Regions from separate parts of the Marinomonas sp. 5E14-1 genome, predicted to be linked through region 1. Evidence: predicted binding sites of a transcription regulator. Region 1 holds the regulator's gene; each other region holds the start of a gene.
The links. The regulator LexA, encoded in region 1, represses DNA repair genes until DNA is damaged. The targets are predictions, from matches to a motif close to TACTGTNTANNTANACAGTA.

Region 1 (4,124 bases):
CCTCATCAACGGAATCAGGAGTTTGAGAGTCTTTTGCGTTTACTGGCTTTTCACTGTTGTTTCGAGGGCGCTTATTTGGACGGCGGCTACGCTTAGGTTTTACTGTTTTTTCTGATGACACTTCTTGATTTTGGTTTTCCATATTGGAATCTATACGCTTCTATAATGTTTTAAGGTTATATGTTTTTGATGATAAACATTTGTGTAAGGAGTGTACCTAATTGACAAGGCTTTATCACCCTTTGCTTTTTGTCTGGTGTGTTCATTGATATCGATAAGGCGGCAAACTACTAATTAATTGAGCCCCATAACGCTTTGTCTTTAAGCGCTTATCTAATATATGGATTTCACCAGAGTCTTTTTCATTTCTCAATAAACGACCAGTTGCTTGAACCAACCTCAAAGATGCATCAGGAATAGTAATTTCCATAAATGGGTTACCGCCACGTTTTTGAATCCATTCCGCCAGAGTTGCCTCAACAGGGTCGTCCGGAACCGCAAACGGAATTTTAGCAATATAGACTCTTGTTAAGTAATTTCCAGGTAAATCAACACCTTCAGCAAAACTAGCCAAGCCGAATAATAAACTTCCTTTGCCGTCATCAATCCGTGATTTATGAGAATCCAGAATAACGCGCTTGGATTGCTCTCCTTGCATAAGTAAAATTTCTTTCAACTTATCAGATAGAGACAAAGACACTTCTTCCATTTGTCGACGCGAAGAAAACAGAACTAGACTGCCTTTTGCAATATCTACTGATTTATTTACATAAGCAATAATTTCTGCCGTATGTTGCTCAACGCGGTTTGGCTCATTCTCCATATCAGGAACGATCAACAAGCCGTTTTCTTGAAAATCAAATGGGCTCAATACTCGCAAATATTCACTTTCAAGGGGAACACCGGAGCGCATATTAAAGCGATGAAACTGGTTGAGTGCCGTCAGTGTTGCAGAAGTCACCACAGCGCCAAAGCACTTATCCCAAAGTTGCTGTCTCAGTGTGTTTGCCGCCAAAATAGGAGAACCACCAAGTTCGATATCCTGCTCCATGCCTTGTCCAGATAAAACCAACCAACGAGCATTAGGCGGATAATTTTGGTCATCAACTATAGAATATAACCGCCACAAACTGACCGATTGCTCCAATCTACCCAAAATCACGCCCAATATTGGCTGCCAAGTTTCTGCTGTTTCCGGCGTAATTCCCATACCTTCATTTTGCTTGGTTTTCTTACATTCATCCTGAATGCTTTCGATGTTGTTAAATAGTTTCTGATAAGAGGTTTGTAGGCTGTAAGCCAATTGGCGCAGCTCATCTGGTATTAAACCAAACTCAAAACGATGCTGATTGTTTTCCTGGTCCAACCCTAAACCTTGAATATAAGGAGCTAAACCTTGTTGGGCATATTGAATAAAGTTGACAATACTTTGTATTTGCTGAGGAATTTTAAGTAAAAGCTGACCTGTTAAACTGACATCATCTGTTAGTTCTTGCTTGAGATTAACAAGATTCTTTTCCAATTGACGAAGCCAAACAATACTCTGCTGCAATCTAACTTCATGACGGAAATGACCAATCGCCTTATCTGGCAAATGATGACCTTCATCAAACACATAAATTGTTTCTTTCGGTGCTGACAAAATCGCACCACCAAGGGATAAATCCGCTAAAACCAAATCATGGTTTGCAATAATTACATCAGCCACTTCAATTTCGGCTCTCGCTTTAAAAAATGGGCACACTGAATAATTAGCACAATTTCGATTCGTACACTGCTGATGGTCTGTGGTTAAACGGCGCCAATCTTGCTCACGAATAACACCTTCCCAATTATCTTTATCGCCGTCCCAGCTACCTTTTTCTAACGCCGCATCCATTTCTTGATACAAAGCGGTATTCACATCATCCGACTGTAAATGCTGCTCAAAAAGCCCTGCAAACATATCATCAATAGCTTGTTCTTCTGAGCTTAAAAAACCCTCTAGATTATTCAAACACAAATACCGGCCTCGCCCTTTGGCTAAGGTATATTTGAAATTCAACTCGGTATGCTCAAGTAGGTCAGGCAACTCTTTGTGGAGAATCTGCTCTTGCAGCGCAACCGTCGCTGTTGAAATGACCAGTTTTAAACCACGTGCTTTCGCAATTGGAATGGCGGCAAGACAATATGAAAGCGTTTTACCGGTTCCTGTTCCAGCCTCAACAACAGCAACATGCTTTTCATCCAGCCTCTCGCCTTCCGTGCCTTGCTTAATATTCCCTAATGTACGAGCGATAGCACCTATCATTTGGCGCTGTCCAGCCCTTGGTTTATGGGACTTCGCATCCAAAGAAGCACGGTATGCGAGTTGAATTTGTTTTTTTAGTTCGTCTGAAAGCATTTATATCATTGAGATTAGTTAAGAATGCTGTATATAATAACAGTTACTGTATAAACAACCAGACTCCTTATGATTAAATTAACCAAAAGACAATCTGACGTACTAGAAACCATTCGTGAATTTATTAATGAAACAGGGTTTCCACCTACTAGAGCAGAAATCGCCCGTCGCCTTGGGTTTAAATCACCCAATGCTGCCGAAGAGCATTTAAAAGCCTTATCAAAAAAGGGGGCGATTGAAATGCTATCTGGCGCCTCTCGTGGGATTCGCCTCATTGAAGAAACCTCCAATGACGAGCCAGAGGACTTAGGCTTACCAATCATTGGAAAAGTTGCCGCCGGCTACCCTATTCTTGCTCAAGAGAACATTGACTCACATGTCAACATTCCAGCCAATATGTTTTCACCTCAGGCGGATTACTTCCTTTCGGTCTCAGGAACCAGCATGAAGAATATCGGCATAATGGAAGGCGACCTTCTTGCTGTTCACAAAACCAATACTGTACACAATGGCCAAGTAGTCGTTGCACGCATCGGTGATGAAGTAACAGTAAAACGCTTTGAGCAAAAAGGCAGCATTGTTCGCCTAATTCCTGAAAACGAAGAATACAATGACATCATTGTTGACCTCGAAAGCGAAGACTTTGCCATTGAAGGGCTGTCTGTCGGCGTAATAAGACAAGGCCTTTAAAAGTTTGTCAGCACCAATAGAAAAGCGAAGCATTTGCTTCGCTTTTCTAAATAACAACTAACGATCAATTAATGCAGAATTTTTGGTCGAAACTCTTCATTATCAAGATATTCAGCACCTTCATCAAAAAAAGACTCATCTGAGTAAACATAATCAATGCCTGCATGAAACATGCACTTTGCCAGTTCGAAGTAACGATCTTTCAAATAAGATCGAGTGTCGTCTGATATTTGCAATGTTGCTAGCGGTGTTGTTTCCTCACCATCTTCACTGGCTGGTCTCAGCACAATATCACCGTTCTCCAGCTCAACAATTTCTAGGTAGGACTCTTTCATATTCAATACTCTGATGACTCTTCTCTAAAACGCAAAATCAACTCAGCTAAATTCGCCAAATAGAAACCCACTGAAGCGCCCGCATCGTTGCCACGACCAATAAGGTTATTACTGCTCATAACTGACACAGTAGCACGACACTCCAACTGAGCAAGGTAAGCCTGCTCCAATTGAGCACACCAAGAATCTTTGCGATCACATAAATCGGCCAATTCACTCAATGCCGGCACAACCATGTGTTTGGATTCTGCCTCTTTCATAAGCACAGAAACCGTCAAAGAACCTGACAGCGAATAAGCAGATGAAATTTCCTTCAACAAGCCATTCAACGCACTTTTAAGTTGAAATATTGCTGAACTTTCTAGCCCAACACTTAACCACTTCTCACCTATATCTTGGCTTTGTTGAATAAAACGTCTTGCTGTATCAATTTTCTGATTAGTTAAACTTGCTAAACTAACACCACTCATTTCTTTTTGCCTTCCTCGATGGCCCATTTAGAGCCAACATAAAAGGCCTTCCAGCCAGTCGGTTTCCCTTCCTCTTCCGTCATAACATATTGTTCTTTGGTTTTACGGCTATAACGAATAATGGTTGGTCGACCTTCTGAGTCAGCAACTGGCGCCTTTGCAAAGAAATGGTATTTAGGATCAATTTGATCCATGTACGGTAGCAATTCTTTCACTAATGGTGCACGTGTTTCTCGTTTTCGAGGA
Region 2 (4,124 bases), on a different contig from region 1:
GCGCTTGACCATAACCACCTTGTTGACTCGCGTCGTATCCGCCTTGTTGTCCTGCTGCACCATCAGCACGGCCATCTAACAATTGCATTTCATTCGCGATGATTTCTGTGGTGTAGCGTTTGATACCGTCTTTTTCCCACTCACGCGTACGCAACGAGCCTTCTACGTAAACTTTGGAGCCTTTCTTGATGAAGTCACCCGCGATTTGACCAAGGCGGAAATTACCACGGTCCATGAAAGACACTCGGTGCCATTCTGTACGCTCTTGCATTTGGCCTGTTTGCTTGTCTCTCCAGCTTTCTGTGGTTGCTAAGCTGACGTTTGCAACCGCACCGCCTGATGGCATAAAACGCACTTCGGCATCATTGCCTGCGTTACCAACGATGATTACTTTGTTTACTCCACGAGCCATGATGTTCTCCAACTAAAATATAGAATAATGTTCTTTTGATCTGTTCGGTTTAAAGCGCCACTTGCGGCGCGAGACGCGACAAGGTGTCTTTGTCTAATATCTTTTTATCGACTTTCAGATAAGCCGTTTGCTCATCTTTAAAAATTTGCATGCCTTCCACTCCTTGGATTGCTGTTAATTGATCCGCTAATTGGGTTATTTCTTCTTCTGTCATGTTCGGTAAGCTGAACGCAAGACTGCTTAGCTGACGAGGTGCTGCTTGTGCTAAAGCGACCAGTGACCAAGCTAAGAAGGCAACACCAACTACCCAGAATATGCCGCTATTTGAGTAGTTCTGTAGTAACCAACCACCACCGACACCACCCAAAAAAGAACCTATAAATTGATGCGTCGAAAACACACCCATTGCCGTGCCACGATAACCCACTGGCGCTTGTTTGCTTATTAAGGAAGGCAATGTTGCTTCCAATGCATTAAAGCCAACAAAGTAACCCCAAAGCAAGACACTAAACAACCAAATAGAATGAGTCCATTGTAACAAGATCGCACTTGCGCCCAGTAGCATCAGCACGAAAATTAAAACGCTTTTCATTTTGCCTTTTGATTCGGCAATAATCACCAATGGTAACATACCTACAAAGGCAAAACCCATGACGGTTAAGTAGAGCCAACTGTGTTGAGGCAGAGGTAAATCAAAGTGCTCAATGAGCAAGTTTGGTATCGTTATAAATAACGCAGTTAAACTAGCATGCAGCAATAATACGCTGACATTCAAAAAGCCTAATCGCTTATCTTTCAACACTTCCCCTAATGCGATTAAACTCGGGGTCGTATCTCTTCGAAAGGTATGTTGAACAATATTTGGCACGGCAAATAGGATCAGTCCAATTCCCAATACAGATAGAGCAAAGGATAAATAAAACAGCCCTGAAAGGCCGACTAAAGAGAATATCCAAGGCCCCAAAACTAGGGAAATCATAAAGGAAGCACCAATACTGATGCCAACAATAGCCATGGCTTTGGTGCGGTTTTGCTCACGCGTCACATCACTTAATAATGCCATTAGAGTACTCGCAATGGCGCCAGCCCCTTGCACCGCTCGACCAACAATCAAAGTGTTTATATCGTCTGCATTGGCGCAAATCAAACTGCCTATGGCAAATAGGATTAAGCCAATAATAATGACAGGCTTGCGCCCGATCTTATCGGACCACATGCCCATGGGAATTTGCAGGCTAGCTTGTGTCAAACCATAAATGCCAATGGCGGTGCCAATTAAAGCTGCGTCAGCACCGGTTAAACCGTCTGCGGCAACACTAATGACAGGCATAATCAAGAATAAGCCTAACATTCTAAATAGATAGATCAGCGCTAAAGCAAAGACTGAGCGACGTTCAAGTAGATCCATAAGGAAGTTACAACCACTTAACTTAGGGGTTAAGGAAAAAAGATAGCTATTTTACTCAAAATACCGTTGAAGCTCCATTTCAACTACTGTAAAAATAGACAGTTATTTAAATTACTGACAGATTTATCTCTGTTGATCAATTTCACTTGGGAGACTCATGGATACCATTACGATACGCGGGGCCCGCACCCACAACCTAAAAAATGTGGATTTAGACATTCCAAGAGACAAACTTGTCGTTATCACAGGTTTATCTGGCTCGGGCAAATCTTCTCTCGCTTTTGACACCTTGTATGCCGAAGGCCAACGCCGCTACGTAGAATCCCTATCCACTTACGCTCGACAATTCTTATCTATGATGGAAAAACCAGACATAGACCATATTGAAGGCTTGTCCCCAGCCATCTCTATCGAGCAAAAATCCACATCTCACAACCCAAGATCGACAGTAGGCACCATCACTGAGATATATGACTATTTGCGCTTGTTATTTGCTCGCGCAGGGCAACCACGTTGTCCTGATCATGGCGAGCCGTTAGAAGCGCAAACCATATCACAAATGGTAGATAAAATTATATCTCTTCCAGAGGAAACAAAAATGATGCTGCTCGCTCCGATCGTCAAAGATCGTAAAGGTGAGCACTTACATACTATCAGTGATCTGCTATCCAAAGGTTTCATTCGTGCGCGTATTGACGGCATTGTTGTGGATTTAGATGACGCGCCCACACTGGAAAAAAACAAAAAGCACACGATTGAAGTCGTGATCGACCGCTTTAAGGTACGCTCTGATTTACAGCTAAGATTAGCTGAGTCGTTTGAAACTTGTTTAGGCTTATCTGACGGAATCGCCAAAGCCATTAATATGGATGACGAGTCTGAAGAATACATCTTCTCCAGTAAGTTTGCTTGTCCTGTTTGTGGTTATAGCCTAACTGAGCTGGAACCAAGGCTTTTCTCTTTTAATAATCCGAATGGAGCTTGTCAGACTTGTGACGGTCTTGGTACTCACCAAATGTTCGACCCTGATCGTATTATTCAAGACCCAACACTTACCTTGGCAGAAGGCGCCATTCGAGGCTGGGGACGACGCAGCATTTTTTACTATCAGCAACTTAGCGCTTTAGCAAAGCATTACGGTTTTGATATTGAAGCCAAGTACAAAGACATTCCAGACGAGTTCAAGAAACGCATTTTAAAAGGCTCAGGCAAAGACAAGATCGACTTCGTTTATATCAATGAACGTGGGGACAAAATGACACGCTCTCACTCTTTCGAGGGAGTCATTCCAAATCTTCAACGCCGTTATCACGAGACCGAGTCAGATAGTGTTCGCGATGATTTATCACAATACATCAGCATACAGCCTTGTCCAGATTGTCACGGTGCTCGACTTAATCGCTCTGCTCGACATGTTTTCATCAATGAACAGACGCTACCTGAGATTGTTACTTACCCTATCGCCGAATGCTTAAGTTATTTTGAAAATCTTAATTTACCAGGCGCCAGAGGTGAAATCGCGTCTAAGATATTAAAAGAGATTCGCGATCGACTGACCTTCTTAGTCAATGTCGGTTTGGACTATCTTACTTTAGACAGAAAAGCAGATTCATTGTCTGGTGGTGAAGCTCAACGGATACGCTTGGCAAGCCAGATTGGCGCTGGCCTTGTTGGTGTCATGTACATACTGGATGAACCTTCCATAGGTCTTCATCAGAGAGACAACGAACGCCTTATTGCAACCCTTACACGATTACGAGACTTAGGGAATACCGTAATTGTTGTAGAGCATGATGAGGACGCTATTCGTGTCGCGGATTTTGTCGTCGACATAGGACCAGGCGCTGGTGTTCATGGTGGGGAAATTATTGCTAGCGGAACACCGCAAGACATTATGAACTGCGAAAAATCCATTACAGGCCAATATTTAGTTGGCAAACGCAAAATTGAGATTCCGAGTATTCGCCATACGTCAAAAGACAACCAGTCACTGAATCTCATTGGAGCCGTTGGCAACAACCTCAACTCTGTTGATTTAAATATTCCTGTCGGTGTAATGACCTGTGTTACAGGGGTTTCTGGATCAGGCAAATCAACCTTAATAAACGGAACATTGTATCCGCTTGCCGCGACAGCATTAAACGGTGCAACAACACTAAAAGCCGCGCCTCATGATCGAATTCAAGGGTTAGAATTATTCGACAAATGTGTCGACATTAACCAGAGCCCAATTGGTCGTACTCCTCGCTCTAACCCAGCGACATACACTGGCATTTTCACTCCTATGCGCGAGTTATTCTCTGC
Region 3 (4,124 bases), on a different contig from region 1:
TGAACTTTTATTTGAGATAAGGATATTGTGTGAACCTCGCGCTTCTTTCTGCTTTTATACCTACTTTCTTTTTTGTTTCTGTCACGCCCGGTATGTGCATGACTCTTGCCATGACGCTTGGTATGACGATCGGCATTAAACGCGCACTTTGGATGATGTTTGGTGAGCTTGTTGGTGTTGCTACTGTTGCTACTTTATCTGCTATTGGCGTTGCAGCTTTGCTTTTAAATTATCCGAATATTTTTCTCGTTTTAAAATACTTGGGCGGCACTTACTTGGCGTATATCGGTATTCAAATGTGGCTATCTAAAGGCAAAATGGCCATTAAAATGGAATCTGAAGAAGAGCCAGCCTCTCGTATTGATTTAATCTCGCAAGGCTTTGTAACGGCTATTGCTAACCCTAAAGGTTGGGCGTTTTTTGTGGCATTGTTACCGCCTTTTTTAGATGCGACTCAACCACTAGCTAGTCAGTTAGTCATATTGATTGGTGTGATTCTCATGCTTGAATTCAGCTGTTTACTTATCTACGCAGCGGGCGGTCGAACGCTCAAGTCTTTGCTTATGCAAAGTGGCAATGTCCGCATAATGAACCGCATTGCTGGAACGTTAATGATTGGTGTCGGAGCTTGGTTAGCAATAGGCTAGCTTTTTGAGCTTAATTGATCTAACGCTTTGCAGTGGATCGTCTTGTTCTCGCTTTTGATGTGCTGCTTGAGGGTTTCGATGCGGACTTTCTTTTACCTGTTGAGCGCTTTGAAAAAGCTTTTTTAGCAGGTGCCGGTAAATGTTTCAATGAAGCTGAAGACAAGCTTTTCGAGGCGTCTAACAATTCTATTAGATTGCTCTCTAAATGGGACATAAAGTTTTGGTAGCTCATTTCCCCAAGGTTGATTCTATTTAATGTAGATTCCCACTGAGCTGTCATGTCAGGCGTGACCAATTGGCTAGGTAAGCAGCCTACAAACGCTCGGCCTGTTTCACTAGCGTGTATTTGTTTCCCTTGTCTGATTAAGAATCCTCGTTTAAATAACAATTCAATAATGCTCGCTCTTGTGGCGTCTGTTCCCAGTCCATCCGTGTCTTTCAAAATGGCTTTTATGTCTTTATTTGTGACAAAGCGGCTAATTCCTGTCATTGCTGAAAGCAAGGTAGCATCAGTAAAAGCGGCTGGCGGCGTGGTGACTTTGTCATGAATAATTCCCTCATGACACCAAAGCGAATCGCCTTTTTGGAGTTTCGGCAATTCATTTTGTTCTTCACCGTTTTGCTCTCTTTTATTGTTCGAGCTTGATTTCTGAGGAAGCAGTGCACGCCACCCAAAAGAAATTGGTGTATTACCTTTTGCTTCGAACTGACCTCCAGCGATATTGAGTTTGATATAAGAAGCGAGGAAATCATAATCGGGATAGAACTGCATTAAATATTGGCGAGCAATAAGCCCAAATACTTGCGATTCGATTTTTCCGAGAGAGCCTGCTTTATGAGCTTGGCTAGTTGGAATGATCGCATGGTGAGCGGTAACTTGTTTGTCATTCCATGCTTTGCTGCGTATTGCTGGATTTGCATTCTCAGCACCTTGTGCAAGTTCTGTTGTGGTCTTACCTAACGAGTTTAAAATACCTTTAGCGTCTTTGTGTTGAAGGCTTGGTAAATAACGACAATCTGACCTTGGATAAGTGATCATTTGATGACGTTCATACAAGGTTTGGCAAGTATCCAAAACTTGTTGAGCAGATAACGAGAAAATCTTCGCCGCATCGATTTGAAGGCTAGATAAATTATAAGGCAAAGGAGGCGCTTGCTTCTTTTGTTTATAGCTCGCCTCAATAACATCGGCTGGTTGGTTGGTGATACGCGTTGCGACATTGACGGCTAGAGCTCGATTTAGAACGCGGTTTTCTTCATCGATATACGGTTTGCAAGCTTCACTCGGCAGCCATTTTGCTTGAAACCTTACTTTTTGATCTGTTTCTAATTGAGCCCAGACTTGGAAGTAATTTTTCGGAATAAAGTGCTCTCGTTCCTTGTCTCTCGTCGCTACAAGACCCAATACTGGCGTTTGCACTCGACCAATGGATAGAACACCTTGATAGCCAGCTTGTCGGCCTCTAATAGTATAGGCTCTGGTAAGGTTTAAACCAAATAACCAATCGGCTCTGGCTCTTGCTAAGGCTGAACGAGAAAGAGCTGCGAACTCGCTGTTTGGGCGTAAGTTGTTTAGCGCTTTTTTGACAGCGCTTGGTGTTAGGTCATTAATCAGGAGGCGTTGAGTATTTTTCAGTTTGAGCTTAGGTACTTTGGTGAAATGGATCACCTCATCAACTAATAGCTGACCTTCTCGGTCTGGGTCACCTGCATGGACAAGATGTGTTGCCTTTTTAATGAGTTTCTTTAAAACTCCTAGCTGTTTTTTTGTGTTGGTTTTTTCTTGCCATTGCCAGTCGGTTGGGATGATTGGTAGATGATCTAGGTTCCATGATTTAAAAACAGGATCATATTGATGAGGCTCAGCTTGCTCGAGCAAATGCCCAATACACCAGCTAATACAGTCTCCATTAGGCAACCAAATACAGCCGTCTTCTTTTTTCTGTGGTGATGGGAGGGCGGCCGCGATGGCGCGAGCAAGGCTTGGTTTCTCTGCAATATAAAGGATCATGAATATTCTTACTGTTTATATATACAGTAAGTGTATCGAACAAATATAATCTTGACTAGAGTGGCGTTGCTTTATTGGTCCGCTGAGAGAAATGAAAGGTACGTCTGTTTAGCTTTTTATTTTCTGATTTGTATTCACCACTATCGTATTTGTTTGGTGTGATGTACTTGAAACATTATCAAGTTGAGGGCGATCAATGTGGTTTGCAAATAAAAAGCTACTGATAGCCGATAAAAATAAGAAGCTGATGAATAGCATGCCCCAATAGTCAGAAGATTTTTTGCTGACTCTATTTTGTATGGTTGCTGGTATAAAACGCTTCGTTTTCATAATGGGTTCCTTCACCTAATGAATTTATTAAATGATAATGCATATCATTTAATAAATCTATCGATATAATATAAAAAATATTAATCCAGCAGCGGTAGTTTAATGGTTTTGAAAAATAAGCCCATGTGATTCTGGCTATGTTACAATTTGCGCTCAATTTTATGTGTAACGAATAAGAGAGTGTAAACATGTCAGAACTGTCGTTCGATTCGAATGAAGCAAAAATCGCATACGGTATTGGTCGCCAAATTGGTGATCAATTACGTGGTAGTGACCTTGGAGAATTATCTCTAACGCATCTTTTTGCTGCGATTGAAGATTCTTTGAGTCAAACTGAAATGCGCGTTCCAGGTGAAGAATTGGAAGCAGCTTTTGCAGAACTTCAGCAAAAAATGGAAGAAAAAGCTCGCGCTGGATCTGAAGAAACAGTAAAAGCAGGCGAAGCATTCCTTGCGGAAAACAAAGCAAAAGATGGCATTCAAACAACGGAAAGCGGTTTGCAGTTCGAAGTTCTTGAAGAAGGTACTGGCGCAACTCCTAGTCTTGAGTCAACGGTTCGTGTTCACTACGAAGGTCGTTTGATTGATGGTCAAGTATTCGATAGCTCAATTGCTCGTGGCGAGCCAATTGAATTCCCGCTAACTGGCGTTATTGCTGGTTGGACTGAGGGGCTTCAGTTGATGAAAGAAGGCGCGAAATATCGTCTAACAATTCCAGCTGAATTGGCTTACGGCGCACAAGGTGCAGGCGCAATGATTCAGCCTTTCTCTGTTCTACAGTTCGATGTTGAGTTAATTGCTGTTGTTTAATTAGCGATTTAGAACGAAAAAAACGAGCTTTCTAATACAGAAAAGCTCGTTTTTTTATGTCTAAAAAACAATAAATTGAACTTAAGAGCAAGGGTTAGCTAGATTTCCCGCTCCATTCGAACATGCATTTTTCCTGCTTCCAGAAAAATTTTTCCGTCAGAACGAAAGTTTTGCTTTGTGTAAAACTGCTGGGCATCGACTTGGGCATTGAGAAAAACTTTTCTGAGTCCCATTTCTCTTGCGACTTTAATGGCTCTAGTCATCAGCATTTCACCGTAGCCTTGGTGTCGATAAGCTGGCAATACTGCTAAACGCCCTAATTGACCT
Region 4 (4,124 bases), on a different contig from region 1:
GCCGATCGTCAACCAGAATTCACTCAGGTTGATATTGAAACTTCTTTCATGTCTGAAGAGCAGATCATGGGCATGACAGAAGAAATGATTACCGGTTTGTTCAAAGAGCTATTGAATGTAGATCTAGGGTCTTTCCCTCGTATGCCTTATTCAGAAGCAATGGAAACATACGGTAGTGATAAACCAGATCTCCGTATTCCGTTAACAATCGTAACGGTTTCTGATTTGATGGCCGACGTAGATTTCAAAGTCTTCTCTGGCCCGGCGACTGATCCAAAAGGTCGTGTTGCTGCACTTAAAGTGCCTGGTGGTAATGCTCTTACACGTAAACAAATTGATGACTACACTAAGTTTGTTAGCATTTATGGTGCGAAAGGCTTGGCTTACATCAAGGTAAACGATAAGTCTAATCTTGAAGAGGGTTTGCAATCTCCGATCGTTAAGTTCTTGCCAGTTGAAGTGCGTGAAGCACTTCTAACTCGCCTTGATGCTCAAGACGGCGATTTGATTTTCTTTGGTGCAGATTCTGAAAAAGTTGTGAATGAAGCGCTTGGTGCGTTGCGTTGCAAGTTGGGTGAAGATATGGATCTTTACACTTGCGAGTGGGCACCTCTTTGGGTTGTTGACTTCCCAATGTTTGAAGAAACAAGTGATGGCGGCATTACAGCAATTCACCACCCATTTACAGCGCCTTCTTGCTCTCCAGAAGAGTTGAAAACAAATCCATTGACTGCTTTGTCTCAAGCGTACGACATGGTTCTTAATGGCACTGAACTTGGTGGTGGTTCTATCCGTATTCACCAATCAGATATGCAAGAGTCTGTTTTCGAATTGCTAAATATTTCTAAAGAAGAGCAAGAAGAGAAATTTGGCTTCTTGTTGGATGCGCTTAAGTTTGGTGCGCCACCGCATGGCGGCTTAGCGTTCGGTCTTGATCGTCTGGTTATGTTGATGACTGGTTCACAATCTATTCGTGATGTAATCGCTTTCCCTAAAACGCAAAGTGCGACTTGCTTGTTAACTCAAGCGCCAGGTGAAGTTAGTGAGAAACAGCTAAAAGAATTGAGTATTCGAGTAAGAAAACCCGTTATAGAATAGACTTTTTTCTCCTTTAAGCTGATTAAAAACAGTCAGTTATGTTAAAGGATTGCAAAAAAGTCGTAAAAGGCCGCTTATTAGCGGCCTTTTTTTTATTTATAGATTGCATACTAACGAAAGGGCTGTTGAAATATACAGTAACAAAGAGAATAGAGAAAAACATGAGCGTCATTAGAATATTAGCGATTGACCCAGGTTCTCGAATTACTGGTTTTGGCATCCTTGATGTTGTTAATGGAAAAACAGTTTATGTGAACAGTGGTTGTATTCGTCTCCCTGATGAAGCTTTATCGGTTAGGCTTAAACATATTTTTAATAATGTTTCTGCCTTATTGGATGAATACAAACCGAATGAATTTGCGATTGAAGAAGTGTTTTTAGCAAAGAACGCAAACTCAGCATTAAAGCTTGGTCAAGCTAGAGGCGCTGCAATTGTTGCTGCTTCTATTCGAGAATTAGATGTGCATGAATATGCAGCTCGACGAGTGAAACAGTCTGTCGTTGGTAATGGTAACGCTAATAAGGAGCAGGTTCAGTTGATGGTTCAAATGTTATTACAATTATCATCAAAGCCCCAAGCGGATGCCGCCGACGCTTTGGCCATTGCATTATGTCATGCAAATACTCGAACTTCTGGTGGTCTAGAATATGGTGTTGGTAAGCGAGCAGGGCGCACCTCTAAGCGCTGGACAGAACAAGATGTAAGGAAAGCTCTGTGATAGGAAGAATTGTTGGAACTTTGGTGGAAAAAACACCACCAGAGTTATTGGTTGATGTGAGTGGCGTTGGGTATGAAATTAGCGCCTCTATGACAACGATTTATGACCTTCCCCAATTGGGTGATCAAGTAACCTTGTTTACACACTTTTTGGTAAAAGAAGACTCTCAAACTCTTTATGGGTTTATAGATAAAAGTGAGAGAGCTTTATTTAGAGTGCTTATTAAAGTTAATGGTATTGGCCCTAAAATGGCGCTTGCGATCTTATCTAGTATGTCGTCTGAAGAGTTGGTTGCCAATGTTCAAGATTCAGATGTGACCGCTTTGACTAAGATTCCTGGCGTTGGTAAGAAAACGGCAGAGCGTTTGATTATTGAACTTCGAGATAAACTCGGCCAAGCAGCTAAAAACGATTTGTTTTCTGCACCAACTGTTTTGCGTCAAGTGCAAGCCGACCCTCGACAAGAGGCAGAAGCTGCGCTTATTTCTCTTGGTTACAAACCTCAAGAAGCGGCTAAAGCCATTGCGAGTATTCCAATGGATTCTGCTAGCAGTGAAGAGGTAATTAAGGCCGCATTGCAAGGGATGTTAAGGAAATAAAATATGATTGAACAAGATCGTATCATCTCAGCAGAGCTAAAAGGGAATGACAAACAGATAGATCGTGCTATTCGGCCTCAGGCTTTATCTGAATATATTGGTCAGCCAGTTGTTCGAGAGCAAATGGAAATTTTTATCCAAGCGGCTAGGCAAAGGAGCGAACCTCTCGACCACACATTAATTTTTGGGCCTCCAGGATTGGGTAAGACGACATTAGCCAATATTATCGGTAATGAAATGGGAGCTGAAGTTAAAACGACATCGGGTCCAGTTTTAGAAAGAGCGGGAGACTTGGCTGCGCTTCTAACCAATTTGAACGAAGGTGATATTTTATTTATTGATGAAATTCACCGGTTGAGCCCTGCAATAGAAGAAGTTTTGTACCCAGCAATGGAAGATTATCAGCTGGATATTATGATAGGTGAAGGGCCTGCTGCGAGATCAATAAAAATTGAACTCCCGCCTTTTACACTGGTCGGAGCTACAACACGAGCTGGGTTACTTACATCTCCTTTGCGAGATCGGTTTGGGATTGTGCAGCGACTTGAGTTTTATGATGTTGAATCATTGACTACTATTGTGACTCGATCTGCAGGTAAAATGGGAGTGGCACTCGACGACTCTGGCAGCTTTGAAGTGGCAAGACGCTCTCGAGGAACACCGCGAATAGCCAATAGACTTTTACGTCGTGTGCGTGATGTTGCTCAAGTGGGTGGTGAAACACTAGTTGGACAAAAAGTTGCTCAAAGAGCGCTAGATATGTTAAGTGTAGATAACCAAGGATTTGATCATCTAGACCGACGTATGTTGTTGACTATGATAGAAAAGTTTGACGGCAGACCGGTTGGTTTGGATAGTGTATCTGCCGCTTTAGGTGAGGACAAAGATACAATTGAAGACGTCATTGAGCCGTTTTTGATTCAGCAAGGGTTCATTATTAGAACGCCAAGAGGGCGTCAAGTTACAAAACGTGCATACGAACATTTTAATTACCAGTTACCTTCGGACTTTAAATAGAGGTTAATAATGTCAATTTGGGGACTTATCGCCAGTGCCAGTATCGTAGTTCAACTTGTTATGTTGATTTTATTATCGGCTTCAATTTTTTCATGGGTTGTAATATTTCAGCGGGTTCGTGTTCTTAAAAATGCCAAAAAAGTGCGTGGTGAATTTGAAGATCAATTTTGGTCGGGCATTGACCTTAGTCAACTTTACAGAAAGCTGACGCAGGACGGCAGAAAAGTTGAAGGTATTGAGACTATTTTCACATCAGGTATCAAAGAATTTACTAGATTAAGACAGAACCAAAACGTTGACCCAGATGCGGTTATGGAGGGTATTCAGCGTGTTATGCGAGTGGCTTTATACAAGGAAGAAGAGAAGCTTGACCAGCACCTTCCATTTTTAGCGACTGTTGGCTCTACAAGTCCATATGTTGGCTTGTTTGGTACCGTTTGGGGGATTATGCACTCTTTTATTGGCTTGGCTGAAGTTCAGCAAGCGACATTGGCCACTGTGGCTCCTGGTATTGCTGAGGCCCTCATTGCAACAGCAATTGGTCTGGCGGCCGCAATTCCTGCTGTGATTGCATATAACCGTTTTTCTGCAACGTCAGAGTCTTTGGCGTCTAACTATGAAAACTTTGCTGATGAATTTACAAGTATATTGCACCGTAAAGTACACGTTAGAGAGGGAGGGGCTGTATAGT

Region 2: a site for LexA is predicted at 1,905-1,924, ahead of uvrA (excinuclease ABC subunit UvrA). Genes of this name have one in related genera too.
Region 3: a site for LexA is predicted at 2,668-2,687, ahead of ABFY09_RS13000 (DNA topoisomerase III). Genes of this name have one in related genera too.
Region 4: a site for LexA is predicted at 1,219-1,238, ahead of ruvC (crossover junction endodeoxyribonuclease RuvC). Genes of this name have one in related genera too.

Annotation. Positions count from the first base shown of each region.
Region 1 covers NZ_JBDXMW010000010.1:103,127-107,250, forward strand. The annotation lists gene ABFY09_RS10805 (DEAD/DEAH box helicase) at 1-142, opposite strand, end outside; gene dinG (ATP-dependent DNA helicase DinG) at 263-2,383, opposite strand; gene lexA (transcriptional repressor LexA) at 2,453-3,073, shown strand; gene ABFY09_RS10820 (hypothetical protein) at 3,142-3,408, opposite strand; gene ABFY09_RS10825 (DUF6586 family protein) at 3,411-3,878, opposite strand; gene topA (type I DNA topoisomerase) at 3,875-4,124, opposite strand, start outside.
Region 2 covers NZ_JBDXMW010000017.1:36,815-40,938, reverse strand. The annotation lists gene ssb (single-stranded DNA-binding protein) at 1-412, opposite strand, end outside; gene ABFY09_RS13795 (MFS transporter) at 462-1,820, opposite strand; gene uvrA (excinuclease ABC subunit UvrA) at 1,978-4,124, shown strand, end outside.
Region 3 covers NZ_JBDXMW010000015.1:30,332-34,455, forward strand. The annotation lists gene ABFY09_RS12995 (LysE family translocator) at 30-647, shown strand; gene ABFY09_RS13000 (DNA topoisomerase III) at 667-2,658, opposite strand; gene ABFY09_RS13005 (hypothetical protein) at 2,767-2,988, opposite strand; gene ABFY09_RS13010 (FKBP-type peptidyl-prolyl cis-trans isomerase) at 3,177-3,797, shown strand; gene ABFY09_RS13015 (GNAT family N-acetyltransferase) at 3,896-4,124, opposite strand, start outside.
Region 4 covers NZ_JBDXMW010000004.1:174,763-178,886, forward strand. The annotation lists gene aspS (aspartate--tRNA ligase) at 1-1,098, shown strand, start outside; gene ruvC (crossover junction endodeoxyribonuclease RuvC) at 1,260-1,817, shown strand; gene ruvA (Holliday junction branch migration protein RuvA) at 1,814-2,416, shown strand; gene ruvB (Holliday junction branch migration DNA helicase RuvB) at 2,420-3,433, shown strand; gene tolQ (protein TolQ) at 3,443-4,123, shown strand; gene tolR (protein TolR) at 4,123-4,124, shown strand, end outside.